DNA from 4 places in the Pantoea sp. SGAir0418 genome. Region 4 is predicted to be linked to each of the others. Evidence: riboswitches for the same ligand, from Rfam matches in the RefSeq annotation. Region 4 holds a riboswitch; each other region holds the start of a gene.
What was found. A riboswitch is a leader RNA that binds a small molecule or an ion and turns the genes downstream of it on or off. The one in region 4 is predicted to bind thiamine pyrophosphate.
Positions count from the first base shown of each region.

Region 1: it holds a riboswitch for thiamine pyrophosphate, as region 4 does, so the genes downstream of both, thiC (phosphomethylpyrimidine synthase ThiC) here and thiB (thiamine ABC transporter substrate binding subunit) in region 4, are expected to answer to the same signal.
Region 2: it holds a riboswitch for thiamine pyrophosphate, as region 4 does, so the genes downstream of both, C1N84_RS21250 (FAD-dependent oxidoreductase) here and thiB (thiamine ABC transporter substrate binding subunit) in region 4, are expected to answer to the same signal.
Region 3: it holds a riboswitch for thiamine pyrophosphate, as region 4 does, so the genes downstream of both, thiM (hydroxyethylthiazole kinase) here and thiB (thiamine ABC transporter substrate binding subunit) in region 4, are expected to answer to the same signal.

Region 1 is NZ_CP027911.1:3,749,270-3,754,468, reverse strand. Features, by position in the region: gene thiE (thiamine phosphate synthase) at 1-263, opposite strand, end outside; gene thiC (phosphomethylpyrimidine synthase ThiC) at 263-2,185, opposite strand; TPP riboswitch at 2,276-2,376, opposite strand; gene C1N84_RS17500 (Rsd/AlgQ family anti-sigma factor) at 2,529-3,035, opposite strand; gene nudC (NAD(+) diphosphatase) at 3,124-3,897, shown strand; gene hemE (uroporphyrinogen decarboxylase) at 3,937-5,004, shown strand; gene nfi (deoxyribonuclease V) at 5,007-5,199, shown strand, end outside.
Region 2 is NZ_CP027912.1:463,603-468,801, reverse strand. Features, by position in the region: gene C1N84_RS21270 (ABC transporter ATP-binding protein) at 1-367, opposite strand, end outside; gene C1N84_RS21265 (HesA/MoeB/ThiF family protein) at 364-1,332, opposite strand; gene C1N84_RS21260 (thiazole synthase) at 1,343-2,101, opposite strand; gene thiS (sulfur carrier protein ThiS) at 2,105-2,302, opposite strand; gene C1N84_RS21250 (FAD-dependent oxidoreductase) at 2,286-3,230, opposite strand; TPP riboswitch at 3,357-3,476, opposite strand; gene C1N84_RS21245 (6,7-dimethyl-8-ribityllumazine synthase) at 3,642-4,079, shown strand; gene C1N84_RS21240 (hypothetical protein) at 4,250-4,927, shown strand; gene C1N84_RS21235 (RES family NAD+ phosphorylase) at 4,920-5,199, shown strand, end outside.
Region 3 is NZ_CP027911.1:1,489,539-1,494,737, forward strand. Features, by position in the region: gene ahpF (alkyl hydroperoxide reductase subunit F) at 1-1,414, shown strand, start outside; gene C1N84_RS06765 (hypothetical protein) at 1,467-1,664, opposite strand; TPP riboswitch at 2,010-2,106, shown strand; gene thiM (hydroxyethylthiazole kinase) at 2,140-2,925, shown strand; gene thiD (bifunctional hydroxymethylpyrimidine kinase/phosphomethylpyrimidine kinase) at 2,922-3,722, shown strand; gene fbaB (class I fructose-bisphosphate aldolase) at 3,869-4,921, shown strand; gene C1N84_RS06785 (GntR family transcriptional regulator) at 5,133-5,199, opposite strand, start outside.
Region 4 is NZ_CP027911.1:3,292,827-3,298,025, reverse strand. Features, by position in the region: gene thiP (thiamine/thiamine pyrophosphate ABC transporter permease ThiP) at 1-728, opposite strand, end outside; gene thiB (thiamine ABC transporter substrate binding subunit) at 704-1,690, opposite strand; TPP riboswitch at 1,737-1,830, opposite strand; gene sgrR (HTH-type transcriptional regulator SgrR) at 1,901-3,562, opposite strand; gene C1N84_RS15470 (MFS transporter) at 3,816-4,997, shown strand; gene leuD (3-isopropylmalate dehydratase small subunit) at 5,090-5,199, opposite strand, start outside.

The DNA of each region.
Region 1 (5,199 bases), 460 kb from region 4:
TCCTCCTGACCAAGATGCACACCATAAGCGTTGTACTTAATCGCTAAGCGCCAGTAATCGTTGATAAACAGCCGCGCGCCGTACTGTTTGCCCAGGGCGATGGCATCGCGTACTGCGGCTTCAATCTGGCGATCATCGCCATCTTTGATGCGCAGCTGGAGGGTGCGCACGCCGGCTGCCAGCAGGCGTTCAATCCACAACACGCTGTCGACAACCGGATAGAGCCCCAGTTTTGGCGCGGTGGCAGGGAAGGCTTCAGTCATCATTTTTCCTCTTTCAGGGCATCGGCGGCGTGATACAGCTCGCCGCCACGGCTACGGAAGGCATCGGACATTTGCGCCATGCCCAGCGCTATCGGCTGGGCTTCCGCCTGCTGGCGGGCGGCAAATTCGCGCACTTCCTGGGTGATTTTCATTGAACAGAATTTGGGGCCGCACATGGAACAGAAGTGGGCCACTTTGCCGGATTCCTGCGGCAGAGTTTCGTCGTGATAGGCCCGCGCGGTATGCGGATCGAGCGCCAGATTAAACTGATCTTCCCAGCGGAACTCGAAGCGAGCTTTCGACATGGCGTTGTCGCGGATCTGCGCGCCGGGATGGCCTTTAGCCAGATCGGCAGCGTGCGCGGCGATCTTGTAGGTAATCAGCCCCTGCTTAACATCCTCTTTATTCGGCAGGCCAAGGTGCTCTTTCGGCGTGACGTAGCACAGCATCGCGCAGCCAAACCAGCCGATCATGGCGGCGCCAATCCCGGAGGTGAAATGATCGTAGCCCGGCGCGATATCGGTCGTCAGCGGGCCCAGCGTATAAAACGGCGCTTCATGGCAGTGTTCCAGCTGCTCGGTCATATTGCGGCGGATCATCTGCATCGGCACGTGACCGGGGCCTTCAATCATGACCTGCACATCATATTGCCAGGCGATTTGCGTCAGCTCGCCTAAGGTACGCAGTTCGGCAAACTGGGCTTCGTCGTTGGCGTCCTGAATCGAGCCGGGACGTAAACCATCACCGAGCGACAGCGCGACATCATAGGCGGCGCAGATTTCACAGATTTCGCGGAAATGCTGGTAGAGGAAGTTTTCCTGATGATGTGACAGGCACCACTTCGCCATGATTGAGCCGCCGCGCGACACGATGCCGGTCAGCCGTTGTGCGGTCATCGGCACATAGCGCAGCAGCACGCCCGCGTGAATGGTGAAGTAATCAACACCCTGCTCAGCCTGTTCCAGCAGGGTATCGCGGAAAATGTCCCAGTTAAGATCTTCTGCAATACCGTTGACCTTTTCCAGCGCCTGATAGATTGGCACCGTGCCGATCGGCACCGGACTGTTGCGCAAAATCCACTCGCGCGTTTCATGGATATAGCGGCCGGTCGACAGATCCATCACGGTATCTGCCCCCCAGCGCGTGGCCCACACCAGTTTTTCCACTTCCTCTTCAATCGACGAACTTACCGCCGAGTTGCCGATGTTGGCGTTGACCTTCACCAGAAAATTGCGGCCGATAATCATCGGCTCCGATTCCGGATGATTGATGTTGGCAGGAATGATGGCGCGGCCGCTGGCCACTTCAGCGCGCACGAATTCGGCGCTGATATTCTCTGGCAGCTGCGCACCAAAGCCGTGGCCGGCGTGCTGCTGCAACAGCGTTGCACTGCGGATACGCTCACGTCCCATGTTTTCGCGCAGCGCGATGAACTCCATCTCCGGCGTGATGATGCCCTGACGCGCATAATGCAGCTGCGTGACGCGGCGACCCGCTTTGGCCCGGCGCGGCAGCGGCAGATGTTCAAAACGCAGATGATCCAGCCCGTCATCCGCCAGCCGCTGCTGACTGTAGCTTGAGCTGAGTGCGCTGATGGTTTCGCTGTCGTTGCGTTCGGCGATCCAGCCGGCGCGCAATTTTGCCAGACCCTGATGCACATTGATGGTCGCGTGGGGATCGCCATAGGCACCGGCGGTGTCATACACCGGCACCGGTTCATTGTCTGCGTATTGCGGATGATCTTTGCTGCCGCCGGTGTGCGTCGGGCTGAGCTGAATTTCGCGCATCGGGACGCGGATATCCGCACGGCTGCCGCTGATCCAGATACGTTTTGAGTTAGGGAAGGCGGTTCCCTGGAGCGAATCGATAAATTTTTGCGCCTGCGCGCGTTGTTCACGACGTGAGGTTTTAGCATCAGACATAGCAAGTTTCCTGAAAACAAGGGGAAGCTGCTTGTCCGGAGTCCGGAAGGAGTAACAGAAACGGTGCGGGCGCCTGACTGCACCGTGCTGATCACATCTACTCTTGTTCCCTTCGCAGGTACTAACCTGATCAGGTTCCGCGGATCCCGAATTAACGGTCTCAGCCCCTAAGGGCACTCCGACAAGTTTACGTTTTACGCGATAAGCGACTTTACTGACTGCTGCACGCTGCGCTTATATCGCAAAGTTTGATTGTGGATTGTCGTTAAAAAAGACAATAAAAAAGCCCATTCAGCATAAAAGGGCTTTTCCTGAATAACAAGTCTTTTACAACTGCAGCGGTTCAGGCTGGACGAGCAATGGTGCTGTCATTGGCTACCGGCGGGCGCGCCAGCTGATTATCCCAGGCGAGCTGAATCAGTTTGTCTTCCAGCGTAAAGCGTGACTCCAGCGCTTCGCCCACTTCTGACAGCGCCTGCTGGAAATCCACGCAGTTGTCGTCATTAATGGCCTGTTGCAGATGGCTGTCATACAGTTGCATCAGACGTTCAGTATTGCCTTCCAGCGCCGGATAGATCTGCGCCGCCGCAATCATCGGGCTGTCGCCGGACATCTCGCTGATGATGCGCTCGTAAACGCTGAAGTGGCCGGTAGAGAGATAGTCCACCAGACGATGGCAAAACGCATCCAGCGCCTGTTCATCCAGCGCGGTCAGCGCTTCTTTGTTCGGCTTCATGCCAATTAACTCGTAATAGGTGACGAGCAGCTGTCGACGGGCGCGCAACCATGAGTCGACTAATTCATTACCGCCACCTACACGCTCGGTCAGGTTATCTAACTGGGTAAGCATACGGGGCTCCAGGTGAGTTATAGTTGTTTATTACACACTTAACATCAGGATTTCAGCGTGCCATTTGACGCTAAGGACAACGATTAAGATGCAACGTGAGATCTCAAGCGTAGACGCTGGCTGGTGGATTGTCAGCTCCGCGCAGAAACTTTGGTTGCCGCAAGGCGAGTTGCCGCATGGCTTATCCGGCGAGTTTGGCCTGACCGGCAGCAGCGGCAGAGTGATTGGCGAGTGGCAGGGCGAAAACGTCTGGCTGGTATGCGAAGCGCGTCCGGACAATATGGCCTCGGTGCGCCAGCTAATTGACGAAGATGTCGGTCTGTTTCAGCTCGCCGGGCGCGGCGTGCAGCTGGCAGAGTTCTACCGTTCGCATCGCTGGTGCGGCTATTGCGGCCATGAAATGCAGCACAGCAAGCGCGAATTTGCCTGCCTGTGCAGCCACTGCCGCGAGCGCTACTATCCGCAAATCGCCCCCTGCATCATTGTGGCGATTCGTCGCGGTGAGGAGATCCTGCTGGCAAACCATGCGCGCCATCGCAACAGCATCTACACCGTGCTGGCCGGTTTTGTCGAAGTCGGCGAAACGCTGGAGCAGGCGGTGGCCCGCGAGGTGATGGAAGAGAGCAACGTGCGGGTAAAAAATGTGCGTTACGTGACCTCGCAGCCGTGGCCGTTCCCGCACTCGCTGATGATGGCGTTCATGGCGGAGTACGATGGCGGCGAGCTGCAGCACGATGGTAAAGAGCTGCTGGATGCTGGCTGGTATCGCTACGATGATCTGCCCCTGTTGCCGCCGCCGGGCACCGTGGCGCGCCGGCTGATTGAAGATACGGTTGCGCTGTGTCGCGCCAGCGCGGCGTGAAAATGCTACACTGCCGGCCTTAGCATGAGAGAGCCCATTATGAGTGAACTGAAGAACGATCGTTATCTGCGCGCCCTGTTACGCCAGCCGGTGGATATCACCCCGGTATGGATGATGCGACAAGCCGGGCGTTACCTGCCGGAATACAAAGCCACGCGCGCTGAGGCCGGTGATTTTATGTCGCTGTGTAAGAACGCGGAGCTGGCGTGCGAAGTTACCCTGCAGCCGCTGCGCCGCTATGCGCTGGATGCCGCGATCCTCTTCAGCGATATCCTGACCATTCCGGATGCGATGGGCCTGGGGCTCTACTTTGAGACCGGCGAAGGCCCGCGTTTCTCCCACCCCATCGCCTGCCGTGCCGATGTGGATAAACTGCCGGTGCCGGATCCGGAGCAGGAGCTGGGTTACGTGATGAATGCGGTGCGCACCATCCGTCATAACCTCAAGGGCGAAGTGCCGCTGATCGGTTTCTCCGGCAGCCCGTGGACGCTGGCAACCTACATGGTAGAAGGCGGCAGCAGCAAGGCTTTCACCAAAATCAAGAAGATGATGTACGCCGAGCCACAGACGCTGCACGCGCTGCTGGATAAGCTGGCAGAGAGCGTGATCCTTTACCTCAACGCGCAGATTAAAGCGGGTGCGCAGTCGGTGATGGTGTTTGATACCTGGGGCGGCGTGCTGACCGGGCGCGACTATCGCGAGTTCTCGCTCTATTACATGCACAAAATCGTCGACAGCGTGCTGCATGAGAACGAAGGACGACGCGTGCCCATCACCCTGTTTACCAAGGGCGGCGGCCAGTGGCTGGAAGAGATGGCGGCCACCGGCTGTGATGCGCTGGGCCTTGACTGGACCACCGATATTGGCGAAGCGCGGCGCCGTGTGGGCGATAAAGTCGCGCTGCAGGGCAACATGGATCCGTCTATGCTGTATGCACCCCCTGCACGAATTGAGCAGGAAGTGGCAGGGATTCTGGAAGGCTTTGGCGCAGGCGAAGGCCACGTCTTCAACCTCGGTCACGGGATTCATCAGGATGTTCCGCCAGAGCACGCTGGCGCGTTTGTGGAGGCGGTGCATCGGCTATCACGACCATATCATCAGGGATAAGCATGGATTTAGCCGCACTACGACAGCAACAGGTACAGCTCGCCGCCAGCGTGGTGCGGCAGGATGATTTTGACGTACTGCCGCCGCGCTTCATTGGCGGCGCCGATGTCGGTTTTGAACAGGGCGGCGAGGTAACGCGCGCCGCCCTGGTGATCCTCGAATACCCTTCATTAACGCTGGTGGAGCATCGCATCG
Region 2 (5,199 bases), on a different contig from region 4:
GCTGTGAGGGCGCGGCTTGCGCCTCGTCTTCCAGTCCCACCTGTGCCAGCAAGTGATGCGCCCGCACGCGGTCCGGCTTCGCACCGCTCAGACGCGCCGTCAGCATCACGTTTTCCAGCACCGTCAGCCACGGATAGAGCAGATCCTGCTGCCCCATCCATGCCACGTGCTGCGCAATACCGCTCAGGCTGCCCTGCTGCGGCTGCACTAAGCCGGCCACCAGACGCAGCAGCGTGCTTTTACCAATGCCGCTGCAGCCCAGCAGCACCGTGGTTTTGCCGCCGCGCAGTTGCAGATTGAGCCGATCGCATAGCTGTTTTTCGCCCCAGGCAAAGCTCACCTGGTCAAAGCGGATGTCCTGCGTCATGGCCGGCGCGCCGCCAGAATCGCCAGCTGATTAAAGCCGCGCTGCGCCAGCGCGCTGGCCGCCTGCGCCGCCCGGATGCCGCTGGCGCAGACCAGTACGATGCGGCGATCCGCCGGTGGCTGCCAGGCGTCCAGTTCGTGCGGCAATACGCGCTCAACCCGATCGGCCACGCTGGCAGGCGCCTCTTCGCAGCTGCGCAGCTCCACAATGCAGTCTCCGGGTTGTAACAGGTGAGCATCAATAAACGGCACGCCGGGCTGGGCCGGTTCCTGTGCCGCATCAAAGCGGAACGAACGAAAGTGCCAGCTGACGAAGTCACAGTTGACCATGCAGCCGAGCGGTGAGGGTTGCAGCCCGAGCAGTACGCTGAGCGCCATCTGCGCCTGCATCGCCCCCAGCGCCGCCACGGCTGGCCCCATCACGCCAGCGGTATTGCAGTTAGCCGCGGAGGCAGGAAGCTGCGGAAACAGCGCACGATAGCTCGGCGCGCCGCCGCAAAAACCGCCAGCATAGCCCTGACGACCCAGCACCGAGGCGCTGATCAGCGGTATGCCTGCCTGGAAACAGGCATCAGACAGTTGGTAAGTCACCGCGAAGTTATCGGCGGCATCAATCACCAGATCGCACCCCGTCAGCGCCTGCGCGATATTGCTGGCGCTCAGCGCCTCGGGCACCGCTTCGATTTGCACCTCAGGATTGCGCTGCTGCAAAGCCTGCTGCGCCGCCACAGCTTTGCTGCGACCCACATCCTGCAGGGTGAACAGCGTCTGGCGATGCAGGTTATGCAGCGCGACCTGATCATCATCGTACAGACACAGCTGACCGACGCCCGCGCCCGTCAGCTGAGGCAGCAGCGTGGCGGCCAGCCCACCGGCACCGGCTACCAGCACGCGGGCGCGAGCCAGTTTCTGCTGCCCGACGACGCCAATTTCCGGCAGCATCATCTGGCGTTGGTAGCGTTCCATTGCGCGCTCCTTAGTTCAGGTTAGCGAGGCCGAAGATCGGCGTTGAGGCCACGGCCATATCACGCTTCTCCATCAGCCCGGCATCGCGCGCGCCCTGCCCGGCGGCGATCGCCTGGCTGAACGCGCGCGCCATCGCCACCGGATCGCCCGCTTTCGCCACGGCGGTATTGAGCAGGATGGCATCGAAGCCCATCTCCATAGCCTGCGCTGCCTGTGACGGTGCGCCGATGCCGGCATCAATGATCAGTGGAATATCGCTGAACCAGGCTCGCATCGCCCGCAGCCCGTCAATATTTCGCAGTCCCTGGCCGGAGCCGATGGGCGCGCCCCACGGCATCAGCAGTTCACAGCCGGCGGCCAGCAGTTTTTCACCGACAATCAGATCCTCCGTGGTGTAGGGAAACACCTGGAAGCCGTCGGCGCACAGAATGCGTGCCGCTTCGACCAGCGCGAACGGATCGGGCTGCAGCGTGTCGGCATGACCAATCACTTCCAGCTTGATCCACGGCGTGTTAAACAACTCGCGCGCCATGTGCGCGGTGGTGACGGCCTCTTTGACCGTGTGGCAGCCAGCGGTATTGGGCAGCACGCGCACATTCAGGCCCGTCAGCAGCTCGCGAAAAGCCGCGCCCGCCGTGCCTTCGCGGCGCAGGCTGACAGTGATAATTTCACTGCCGGATGCGGCGATCGCCTGCTGCAAAATCGCCGGTGAAGGGTAGCCTGCGGTGCCGAGCAGCAAGCGTGACTGCGGTGTAAAATCGTAAAACATCGCTCAGCCTCCCTGCATCGGTGACAGGACTTCCAGCTGCCAGCCTTCCTGCAACTGCAGGCTGGCATACTGACTTTTCGGCACAAAATCGCCATTGCAGGCGGTGGCAACACAGACCGCATCGATTTGCTGTTCGATCAGCAATTCGCTGAGGCTGGTGGCCTCAGTGCTGATGGTGCGGCCGTTAAGCTGAATATTCATGGCTAACCTCCCCGGACAGGCGCTGCATCAGCTGTTCTGCCATCATTGGTGCCAGCAGAAAACCGTGACGATACATGCCGTTAAGATAAAAAATACCGTTGTGATAGTGGATTTCCGGCAGATTAGCCGGCCATGCCGGACGCAGACCGCTGCCGCTTTCGATGACGCGCGCTTCCGCCAGCGCCGGGTGCAGGGTGTAGGCCGCGCTGAGCAGTTCCATTATGGCGCGCGCGCTGATAGCGCTGGCATCGTCGCTTTCGATCATGGTGGCGCCGAGCATGAAGTGGCCGTCGCGACGCGGCACCAGATAACAGGGAAAACGCGGATGGAGCAGACGAATCGGCCGGGAAAATGACACCTCATGACTCTGCAGGATCAGCATTTCCCCGCGCACCGCGCGCAGGCCGGAGAGTTGCGCTCTGGCATGGATACCGCGACAGTCAATGATCCGGCCCGAGGGCTGGCGCGCATCAAAGCGGACGCCACGCTGCAGCAGTTTGTCACGCAGCTCAGACAGCGCGCGGCGCGGATCGAGATGTGCCTCGCGCGGGAAAAACAGTCCGCGCGCAAACCGGTTTTCCAGCGCCGGTTCAAGCGACGCAGGATCAACCCATTGATGCGCCGTCGTCATGCGCGCGAAGCGGTTTAACTCCGGGTTATCACGCGGCGGTGCCAGCACTAACGTGCCCTGCTGCACCACGCTACTGACGCGCGTTTGCCACCATGCCGCAGCATGCTGGCCGAGGGTAATTACGTCGGCTGGCGCGCTTTCAGCTTCACACCACGGCGCCAGCATGCCACCAGCAAACCACGAGGCAGGCTGACGCGCTTCATCGTCAATGACCTCGACGGTTTCTCCGCGCTCAGCCAGCAGCGTGGCAACACAAAGCCCGGACACGCCGCTACCGAGCACGCTCCAGCGGCTCATGAACAACGTTCCGGTAAATAATCTGGGAAATTCACATCGGCCTCTCAGTGATAACTGAGACCCGCAGATACAGGTGAAGGGAATCGACGCCAGCGATCGGGCTCGCCTTTGCGCCAGACGGCTTTGCACATGAGCCGTCAGTCTTCCTACGCCAGTATCAACTGGGTCAGGTTCAAAGGGTCGCTAAGCCGCGCAGTGCGCTATTAGCCTCTCAGTCTCTCTGGCGAGACTCCCCCGACGCGTCTATTTGTATTGCAGGCGCTGGCTGGCGTCAAGCAGCACGTTAACCGCGCTGCCCGCGTTGTGGATCAAAATTGCAACATATGGTATACCAGACGGATAGCGGGCAGATGATAAAAAAGACTTTTTTATTATTCACTTATAAATTTTTCAGCTAATCATGGAAGCATTATGAATAAGTTTCGTGTGGCTTTTATTAAAGCAGGATGGCATCAGGCGATCGTGAACAACGCGCTGGTGGGATTTGAGCAGGAACTGGCAGAACAAGGCGTCGAGAATACATTAAAAAGCTATGACGTACCCGGCGCGTTTGAAATGCCGCTGCTGGCCAAACGCCTGGCCGAAACCGGCAAATTTGATGCGATTGTCTGCGCCGCGCTGGTGGTCGACGGTGGCATCTATCGCCATGACTTTGTCGCTCAGGCCGTCGTCGATGGCCTGATGAATGTGCAGCTCGCCACCAATGTTCCGGTGTTTTCGGTATCACTCACTCCGCACAATTTTCAGCCGGTCGATGCGATTGAAGCGTTTTATACCGAACATTTTATTAAAAAAGGCAAAGAAGCCGCACGCGCCGCTCTGATGATTCATCAGCTACAGATCGATTAACCTCAAACGGATTGTTAGCTTTTCCCACTTTTAACAATCCGTTTCCTATAGTGTGCTCCCTCTTACCTCTCGCCTCTTGCTTACTTAAAGCAGCACCATTGATGCCATTGCAAGTTATTCGGGATATCATTAAAATAAGATAACCTAAATAACCTTGCGGGAGTTAACTGATGGTTAGCGATAAAGATCACACCGGAGTTTCTGCACTGACAGGTACCCCGCAGGAGATTCAGGGTCGGCTGTCAAAATCACATGCCAGTCACGTTGTTGCCATTACTTTCGACCACCCAGGCGATGCGCTGACGCTGCGCAACCTGTCAGAAAATCTTTCCGCAATCGCTTCATCCATGTTTGCAATTTTTCAGCAGCGGCAGCGGCAGGAATCGCTGGAGCAACTTGCCAGTGCGATGTTACCGCGCGTGCCAGCTTCGCCTCATTTACTCAAAGAAGCGGCGATGTTACTAGAGGCGCGCAATGCCGTGCTGGAGAGCGGAAACTGGCTCAGCGCCGCAGAAGTGGCGCAACTGGCAGGGTTGAGTTCCACAAATCCGAGCGCTCAGCCGAATAAATGGAAAAAAAGCGGCCAGATATTTGCCATCAATCACAATGGGATAGATTATTTCCCCGATTATGGCCTGGATCGCGACACGCACTTTCGCCCGGTTAAACCACTGGCTCAAATACTCAGGATTTTTGCCGGACGCAAAGACAGTTGGGCTATTGCGTTGTGGTTTCTGTCTAATAACAGTTTCCTTGCGGGCAAACGACCACAAGATCTACTGCTAACCGAAGCGCAACGCGTCATCGACGCCGCTCTGGATGAAATGGAAGGAATAACGCATGGATAAGCGCAGCACTGCGGCGCAACCTGATGATTTATCAACTTTGCCTGTTATTACTGCCGAAGAAGGTGCGCCATTGCCAGGCGCTTTACTTCAGCTGTCATTTATTACGCTTTCAGCAGGAAGCATTCTGCACCGGGTCCATCTGTCGCATTATGCCGCCAACCAGTTTAATCCTGGAGTGAAAGGGAATGCCCGCTTCAGTCCAATAAAAACCAGACATGGGCAGCCAATACCGACCCTTTACGGCGGTTCGACCAGAGACTGCGCATTAATGG
Region 3 (5,199 bases), 1.8 Mb from region 4:
CCGTGAAGAGAACGATCAACCGGTACGTAAACCATCATTCCTGATTACTAACCCAGGCAGCCACAGCGGTCCGCGCTTTGCCGGTTCGCCAATGGGCCACGAATTTACCTCACTGGTGCTGGCACTGCTGCAGACCGGTGGACATCCGTCGAAAGAGGCGCAGAGCCTGCTGGATCAGGTTGTTGCGCTGGACAGCGACCTGCATTTCGAAACCTATTACTCTCTGTCGTGCCACAACTGTCCGGACGTGGTTCAGGCGCTGAACCTGATGGCGGTGCTCAACCCGCGCATCCGTCACACCGCCATCGACGGTGGCATGTTCCAGAATGAAATCACCGAGCGCAACGTGATGGGCGTGCCGGCGGTTTACCTCAACGGCAAAGAGTTCGGTCAGGGCCGCATGAGCCTGGCAGAAATCGTCGGTAAGGTAGACACCAACGCGGACAAACGCGCGGCAGAAGAGCTGAACAAGCGTGATGCGTATGAAGTGCTGATCGTCGGCAGCGGCCCGGCGGGCGCTGCGGCGGCCATCTACTCGGCGCGTAAAGGCATCCGTACCGGCCTGATGGGCGAGCGCTTTGGCGGCCAGGTGCTGGACACGGTTGACATTGAAAACTACATCTCCGTGCCAAAAACCGAAGGGGCGAAGCTCGCCGGTTCCCTGCGTGCGCACGTTGATGACTATGACGTTGACGTGATCGACACCCAGAGCGCCATCAAGCTGATTCCGGCAGCGAAAGAGGGCGGTCTGCACGCCATCGAAACCGCGTCCGGCGCGGTGCTGAAATCACGCAGCATCATCATTGCTACCGGCGCACGCTGGCGCAACATGGGCGTTCCGGGCGAAGAGCAGTATCGCACCAAAGGTGTGACCTACTGCCCGCACTGTGACGGCCCGCTGTTTAAAGGCAAACGCACGGCGGTGATCGGTGGCGGTAACTCCGGCGTTGAAGCGGCCATCGACCTGGCCGGTATTGTCGAGCACGTTACGCTGCTGGAATTCGCCAGCGAAATGCGCGCCGATAAAGTGCTGCAGGATAAACTGCGCAGCCTGAAAAACGTGGATGTAATCCTGAACGCGCAGACCACCGAGGTGACAGGCGACGGCAGCAAAGTTACCGGTCTGACCTACATCGACCGCAATAACCAGACCAGCCACGAACTGGCGCTGAGCGGTATCTTCGTCCAGATTGGTCTGCTGCCCAACACCAACTGGCTGGAAGGCGCAGTCGAGCGCAACCGCATGGGCGAGATCCTGATCGACGCCAAAGGCGAAACCAGCCTGAAAGGCGTATTCGCCGCCGGCGACTGCACCACCGTGCCGTACAAGCAGATTATCATTGCCAGCGGTGAAGGGGCCAAAGCGTCACTGAGCGCGTTTGATTACCTGATCCGCACCAAACCGGCTGAATAAGTTTTGCGATAGCCACGCAAGCGCCCCGCAACCTGTGTTGCGGGGCTTTTTTTTATCCCAGCCAGCGACGCGCCTGTTCATCGCTGATATCGCGATAATAGATTTTATGGATACGTTCGCCGCAGCGTTTGCATTCGGCTTCGAGGTACGTGGAGTACCTGTAGCGGCCGCCGGGGGCGACGGCGCCCTGACGGGAAATGGTGATATTGTGCCAGTGATGCGCGTGCGGAAGAAAACTGAATAAAGTCATTAGCGATTCCGGGTGAAGGTGAAATAGCGATCTTCAAATCCGGAAGGGAATTAGGCCGTGTTACGCTGCCGGCCGGTTTGATATTAATCAAGTTGCGCGCTTTCTTCTGTTTATTTCCCGCCTACTGCCCCGGCAGATTAAATTAACTATCCTGATGAATTTTAGGGCTTTTAGGAAAATTGATCTCCGTCGATTTGTTTATATTTTCCTGATGATCAAAAAATCATGAAAATTGATGGCGCACGTATTTTTGCTCATCGTTGCCCGGCAAAAAAAGCGCACCCGCCGCAGGATTTACAACTTTAAGCTGACCCTTTATGCTGTGAAGGCATGTCTGACATGGACGTGCATGACTCGGGGTGCCCTTCTTTGTGAAGGCTGAGAAATACCCGTAATACCTGATCTGGATAATGCCAGCGTAGGGAAGTCAGATGCCTGACCGCATTCGCCTTCCTGATTGCCGGTTGGGAGCCTTATGACACAGCCTGACCCTCTTTCCCCGGCGCAACTCGCGCACTCTCTGCAACTGCTGCGGCAGCAGGCACCGCTGGTGCACTGTATGACCAACGACGTGGTGCAAACTTTTACCGCCAACGTGCTGCTGGCGCTGCAGGCTTCACCCGCGATGGTGATTGATGGCGATGAAGCGGCGCAGTTTGCCGGTTTCGCCGATGCGCTGCTGATCAACGTCGGTACCTTAACCCGTGAGCGTCGCGATGCAATGCTGGCGGCGGTACAGGCCGCTAACCAAGCCGGTACGCCGTGGACGCTCGATCCGGTGGCGGTAGGCGCGCTAACCCTGCGTACGGAATTCTGTCAGCAGTTGCTGAGCCTGCGACCGGCGGCCATTCGCGGCAACGCTTCAGAGATTCTCGCCTTAGCCCACCAGGCCACGGGCGGACGCGGTGTGGATAGCGTGCATCAGGCCGATGCTGCACTGAACGCCGCGCAGCAGCTGGCGCAACGCTGCACGACTATCGTTGCGGTAACCGGCGAAGTCGATTACGTTACCGATGGCCGCCAGACGCTGGCGATTCCCGGCGGCAGCCCGCTGATGACGCGCGTGGTCGGCACCGGTTGTGCGCTATCCGCCGTAGTCGCGGCGTGCAGCAGCCTGCCGGGCGAGCGCATCCAGCACGTGGCAGCGGCCTGCCGCGTAATGTCACTGGCGGGAGAGCAGGCCGCGCGCAGCGTGGCAGGGCCCGGCAGCTTCGTCGCCGCTTTTCTCGATGCGCTGTGGACGCTGGAGGTGGCGGCATGAAACGCATCAATGCATTGACCATTGCCGGCACTGACCCCAGCGGCGGCGCGGGTATCCAGGCCGATCTGAAAGCGTTTTCCGCGCTCGGCGCGTACGGCACCAGCGTGATTACCGCGCTGGTGGCACAGAACACCCGCGGCGTGCAGTCGGTGTATCGCATCGAACCGGCATTTGTTGCGGCGCAGCTCGACTCGGTGCTGGACGACGTGCGCATTGACGCTGCGAAAATCGGTATGCTGGCGGAGACGGCGATCGTTGAGGTGGTGGCAGAGAAGCTGAAACGCGCCAGCCTGCCGTTTGTGGTGCTGGATACGGTGATGATTGCCAAAAGCGGCGATGCGCTGCTGTCGCCCGATGCGGTAGCCAGCATTCGTGAACGGCTGCTGCCGCAGGTATCGCTGATCACGCCCAACCTTCCGGAAGCCGCGGCGCTACTGGGTTGCCGCATGGCGCAGGACGAAACGACTATGCTGCAGCAGGGCGATGCGCTGCTGGAACTGGGCTGTGAAGCGGTGCTGATGAAGGGCGGTCATCTCAGCGATGCGGAAAGCCCGGACTGGCTGATCACCCGCGCCGGCCGCCAGCGCTTTACCGCGCCGCGCGTTAACACCCGTCATACGCACGGCACCGGCTGCACGTTGTCGGCGGCGCTGGCGGCATTGCGACCGCGCCATGCGGACTGGGCGGGCACCGTAGCGGAGGCCAAGGCCTGGCTGCAGCAGGCGCTGCTGCACGCCGATTCGCTTGAGGTCGGCCACGGCATTGGGCCGGTGCATCATTTCCATCAGTGGTGGTAGGGCGTAACGCCAGATTGCCGTTTTTTCACTGCGTATCCGTCTGAAAAATGGAGTCAGCAATTTGCCAGCCTGGCGCGTTTCGGTCCAGGCTGTGGGGGCGAATCGGCAGGTGCCGGTTCTTTTCCAGCCATTTATCAGGAGCGAACATGACGGACATCGTACAGTTATTGGGTAAAGAGGCGGATACGCTTCTTCAACATCGCTGCATGACCATTCCAGCGGACAGCCTTTATTTGCCGGGCGCGGATTATGTCGATCGCGTGATGATTGATAACAATCGTTCTCCTGCGGTTCTGCGCAATATGCAGACGCTCTACAACACCGGCCGTCTGGCGGGTACCGGCTATCTGTCGATTCTGCCGGTGGATCAGGGCGTGGAACACTCTGCTGGCGCCTCGTTCGCTGCCAATCCGGCCTATTTCGACCCGAAGAATATCGTCGAGCTGGCGATTGAAGCCGGCTGTAACTGTGTGGCGTCAACCTATGGCGTGCTGGCCTCCGTGTCACGTCGCTACGCGCACCGTATCCCGTTTATGGTCAAGCTGAACCATAACGAAACCCTGAGCTATCCCACGCAGTATGACCAGACGCTCTACGCCAGCGTCGAGCAGGCATTCAACATGGGCGCGGTTGCGGTTGGCGCCACCATCTATTTTGGCTCTGAGCAGTCACGCCGGCAGATCGAGGAAATTGCAGCGGCCTTCGAGCGCGCGCACGAGCTGGGCATGGTGACGGTGTTGTGGGCTTATCTGCGCAACAACGATTTTAAGAAGGATGGGGTGGATTATCACGCCAGCGCCGATTTAACCGGTCAGGCTAACCATCTGGCGGCCACCATTGGTGCCGACATTGTGAAGCAGAAAATGGCGGAGAATAACGGCGGTTATAACGCGGTGAAGTTTGGCCACACCGATGAGCGCGTGTACAGCAAGCTGACCAGTGAGAATCCGATCGATCTGGTGCGCTACCAGCTGGCCAACTGCTATATGGGCCGCGCCGGGCTGATTAACTCCGGCGGTGCTTCAGCCGGTGCGACCGATGTGGCGGAGTCGGTGCGTACGGCGGTGATCAATAAACGCGCCGGCGGCATGGGGCTGATTCTCGGGCGCAAGGCGTTTAAGAAGTCGCTGAAAGAGGGCGTGGCGCTGATTAATGCGGTGCAGGATGTGTATCTGGCAAAGGATGTGACGATTGCCTGATGGTGTGAGGGGCGTTTTTTCACCTTCACCCTTACCCTCACCCTCACCCTAACCCTCTCCCGCGAGCGGGAGAGGGGACTGTTTTGTGCGGGTTTTCAGAGTTAATTATTGAAGACTAGCTGGAACAGCGCCCTCTCCCGGTGGAAGAGGGTCGGGGTGAGGGCATCAAACCGCACCGCATCACACCCCACCGCAAGCTCACCGAACAACACTACGGCCCTTCAAACCATTCGCTGTTGCGCTCGGCAATCGGCGTGATGGTCAGAATCATCTCCTGC
Region 4 (5,199 bases):
GCGCGGCCGGGATCGTAATCAAAGCTAAGCGCCTGATAAATGGCCAGCTCCAGCGTGGTGGCCTGCGGACCGCCGCCCAGTGCCAGCACGGTGGCAAAACTGGCGAAGCACAGCATAAAGATCAGCGCCGCCGTTGGCAGCAGCGGACGGCGCAGCCACGGCCACTCCAGCAGGCGAAACAGCGACCAGCCGCGCAGACCGAGCTGCGCCGCCAGCTGGCGCTGCTCGCCGGGAATGCTCTCCAGCGCCTGCAGCAGCATGCGCGTCGCCAGCGGCAGATTAAAGAACACGTGCGCCAGCAAAATACCCTGCAGGCCATAGGGCGAGAAGTGATAATCGATACCGACTGTGGTGCACAGCTGCGCCAGCCAGCCGCTGCGCCCGTAGACGCTCAGCAGACCGAATACGGCGACCAGCACCGGCAGCACCAGCGTCATGGCGCACAGGCGCAGCAGCAGCGTGCGGCCGGTAAAGCGGCGGCGATAGAGCGCGCGGGCCAGCAGAATGGCCGGCAGCACCGAGAGCAGCGCTGACAGCAGCGCCTGCTCAAAGGAGAACGCCAGCACATGGTGCAGATAGCTGTCAGTGAGCAGCGCGCGCCAGTCGGTGGCCGGCGCGGCGAGCAGCAGGGCACCGAGCGCCAGCAGCGCGACCGCACATAATAGCAGCGCGCTAAGCGCTCCGGGCAGTAGCCAGCCGGGCATCAGCGGCTGACGGCGCGCTGCCACGCGCTAATCCACGCCGCGCGATGGTCAGCCACCTCTGTCGGGGTGTATTGCAGCGCATTCGCAGGCACCGGCAACGCCTGATAACCGGCGGGTAAATCGCTTTTGATCACCGGATACATCCAGTTGCCGGTGGGAATGGTGCGCTGAAACGCTGGCGACACCATAAACTGCATGAATTGCTGCGCCAGCTGCGGCTGTTTGCTGCTGGCGAGCTGCGCGCCCACTTCTACCTGCAGATAATGGCCTTCGCTGAACGGCGCGGCGGCGTAGTTATCCTTTTTCTCTTCAATAATGTGGTAAGCCGGCGAGGTGGTATAGCTCAGCACCAGATCGCTTTCGCCTTTGAGGAACAGACCATAAGCTTCGCTCCAGCCTTTGGTGACGGTCACGGTTTTGCTGGCCAGCTTCTGCCAGGCCGCCGGCGCGTCATCGCCGTACACTTTCTGCATCCACAGCAGCAGACCGAGCCCCGGCGTGCTGGTGCGCGGGTCTTCATAAATCACCCGCCATTTTTCCGGGCTTTCGACCAGCTCCTTCAGGCTGTGCGGCGGATTCTTTAGCTTGTTTTTGTCGTAAACGAACGCGAAGTAGCCGTAATCAAACGGGATAAAAGTGTCATTGTGCCAGCCGTCCGGCAGCTGCAGTGCACGGGTATCCACCGTGCTTTTGCTGAACAGGCCGGTTTTTTCCGCCGCCTGAATCAGGTTATTGTCCAGCCCCAGCACCACGTCGGCCTTGCTGTTCTTTCCTTCCATACGCAGGCGATTAAGCAGCGATACGCCATCCTCCAGCGCCACATAGTTCAGCTCACAGCCGCACCGGGCCTCAAAGGCTTTTTTCACTGCCGGACCGGGGCCCCAGTCGGCGGCGAACGAGTCGTAGGTATACACGGTGAGGACGGGTTTGGCCGCCAGAGCCGGCGCCGCGATCAGCAGCAACAGGGGCAGAACTTTATTTAACACTTTGCGTTCCTTAAGAAGAAGGTAAGGTTGCGTCGCAAAGGATCTGAGGGCGGAGCATCTCAAATCCCTACGCCGGTACGAGCCGGATCAGGTTCGACGGGTCTCTCTCAGCCAGTTAACCGGCACCCCGTTGAGAACGACATATTCTAGACATTTACAGGACAACGCGAAAGGTTCACCTGCCGGTCGTGTTGTCCGATGCTGCCCTTTTTACAGCTCCGGCGGGGCGAACCAGGCAGACTTGAAGTCAAACCAGCCGAGCGTGTTCAGTCGCACGCCACGCATGCTGCGCTGGCCCTCCAGCAGCAGCCAGTGATGAAACAGCGGATGCAGATAGTCGCTGTTTACCAGCTGTTTGCTCCACTCCGCCAGCGGCAGCGCTTTCTCTCGCCAGCGCGCGGCGTCGGCCTGCCAGTCCAGCGGGATACAGTGATGCATCAGCGGTAGCTCGTAGAGCTGAGCGAACAGGGCGTAGTCGAGCGGCAGGGTAAAGTTGACGCTGCCCAGCCAGATGTCACTCTCGCCCGCGCCGTCGAACCAGCTTTCGTAGCTCACTTCACGGGTAATCAGCTCAACGCCCTGCTGCGCCAGCAGTGGCCGCAGCGCATTGGCGATGCCCTCGTGTTCGACGTGGTGGCTGTACCAGCTGAGCGTCAGCTGGGTCACGCCGTCGGGCTTGTGGGCTGGGGTGATATCGCGCCGATGGTGCCAGCGCGGCAGCAGGCCATAAGCCGGGAACCAGTAGCGCTGATAGCCGACGCCGGCATGATTGAGCAGCGCGATAGGGTTAAGCAGATCGCTCACCCAGCGGCGGAAACCGGCATCGCGCCCGCGTTCAGAGCGCTGATCGAACAGCAGAAAATAGCAGCCCTCTTCGAGGCGACTCTCTTCCGATTTTTCGTCGTCGTTTTCGCCTTCCAGTTTTACACCGGCGTAGACCAGCTCATCGCTGATCTCCGGCAGCACCCAGATCGAGACATCATCAATCAGCGCGCGGTAGCCGAAGTAGTCATCAAACGCGGCGATTTTCAGCTGGGTTTGCTGATTGCGCACCACGCTGTACGGACCGGTGCCAATGGGCTGACGGGCGAAGTGGCGCAGTGTCGGCCATTCACGCGGCAGAATCATGGCGCTGACGCTGGCCAGCAGCCACGGCAGCCAGCAGTCCGGCTGGCTGAGATGGATATCCAGCGTCCACGGCGCCGGCGAGTGCAGTTGGTCGATATGCGAAAACAGCGGCTGGCTGCGCACCCGTTCCAGCGAGGCGATGACATCCTCCATCTCCAGCTCGCGGCCATGATGAAAGCGGATTGCCGGCCGCAGGAAGAAGCGCCAGTGCAGCGGAGAGGTTTGCTGCCAGTGATGGGCGATGTCGGCGGCGATTTCCCCCTTTTCCTCATTTATACGCGTCAGGCCGCTGAATATCTGACGCGCCAGGTGGGTTTCTGAACGGCGCAGCGGCGAGCCGGGCAGCAGGTTAGGCAAGGGCCGGTAGTAGAGCACGCGCAGAATATGCTTGCCCTGGCGAAAGCTGCGGCCAAGGTGCGCGGCAATCATCTGCCGCACCTGGTTTTTATCGCCCACCAGCTGCACCAGCTGGTCGATGCGATCCTGCTCCAGCAGGTCTTCTGCGCGCTGCTGCTGTAGCGCCAGTCCGGTGTAGCAGAAGCTCAGCAGCGAGCGTTTACCGCGACCGGCTTCAGCCTGCCAGATCAGCCAGCCCGCCGCCTGCATGGCGTTCAGCAGGTTACGCATGTGGCGGCGTGAGCAGTGCAGCAGTTCGGCCAGTTCGCTCAGCGTGGTTTCCTGATCCTGGCCCTGACAGTGTTGCCACAGGCGAATGAATTGCTGTTGCAGACGCGCAGAGGACATAAAAGGGGAACTCCTTCTCGACTTCGCTCAGTTTTTCCTGCCCCATATTAGAGGCATACTGGCGGGCAATGGAAGAGCGGGAGGCATTCAGCAATGAATGGCGCTCTGCCAGCGGTTCCGCCGACGTGGAACCTTTTCTGAGTAGGGTGCAATTTCACCGCCAGCGGAGTTTTTCTCTGCTGGCTTTTTTCGTTTTGCTGTGGAATCTTCTACGCTGTTTTTTCCCGGTCTTTTTCCTCAAAGGGATTTCTGCATGAAATCGCTGTTACCGCGGCCGCGCCGCCTGAATCCGGTTTACCTCTCCTTTATGGCGGTGTCGTTTATGGTCGGCGTGGCGGGGGCGTTACAGGCGCCGACGCTCAGCCTGTTTTTGACGCGCGAGGTGCAGGTGCGACCGTTCTGGGTCGGCCTGTTCTTTACCATCAACGCCGTCGCCGGGATCGTAATCAGCCTGCTGATGGCGAAGCGTTCGGATAACCGTGGCGATCGCCGTCATCTGGTCCTGTTTTGCTGCCTGATGGCGGTGGCCAACGCGCTACTGTTTGCCTTTAACCGTCACTATCTGACGCTCATCACCCTCGGCGTGCTGCTGTCGGCGCTGGCCAGCGTGGCGATTCCGCAGATCTTCGCGCTGGCGCGTGAATATGCCGATCAGTCGGCGCGTGAAGTAGTGATGTTCAGTTCGGTGATGCGCGCGCAGCTGTCGCTGGCGTGGGTGATTGGGCCGCCGCTGTCGTTCGCGCTGGCGCTCAACTACGGCTTCGTCACGCTATTCTGCGTGGCGGCGGTGATTTTTCTGCTGAGTATGCTGCTGATCTGGCGCACGCTGCCCTCGGTGCCGCGCATCGCCGCTACGCCGGAGCAGGTGCTGATGCAGCTCAGCCCGTGGAAAGACAGCCAGGTGCGGCTGCTGTTTATCGCCTCGGTGGTGATGTGGGCGTGTAATACCATGTATATCATTGATATGCCGCTGTATATCAGCGCAACCCTTGGCCTGCCGGAGAAGCTGGCGGGTCTGCTGATGGGCACCGCCGCCGGGCTGGAGATTCCGATCATGCTGCTGGCCGGCCATTACGCGAAGCGCTACGGCAAGCGCAAGCTGATGCTGTTGGCGCTGGTAGCGGCGATTGTGTTTTATCTCGGGCTGGTGCTGTTCCGTTCTCAAACCGCGCTGATGGTGCTGCAGCTATTTAACGCCGCGTTTATCGGCATCATCGCCGGCATAGGTATGCTGTGGTTTCAGGATTTGATGCCGGGCCGTGCCGGTGCGGCGACCACCATGTTCACCACCTCGATTTCAACCGGGTTGATTATCGCCGGCCTGATTCAGGGGATACTGAGTGAGCGCTTTGGCCATGAGTCGGTTTACTGGCTGGCGCTGGTGATGGCGGTGGTGGCGCTGGTGCTGGCGGCGCGGGTGCGCGATGCGCGGTGAGGGCGGTGTGGAGATTGAAGGTCGCCATAAATGGCGACCAAATTACTGACGCGTTTGCTGTAGGGTGCGCATTGCTGCGCACCGGGTAAACCTTAACGCAGAAACGCTGGCTGGCTGGATTCGTAGCTGGCGATGGACGCTTCATGCTGCAGCGTCAGGCCAATGCTGTCGAGGCCGTTGATCATGCAGTGACGGCGGAAGC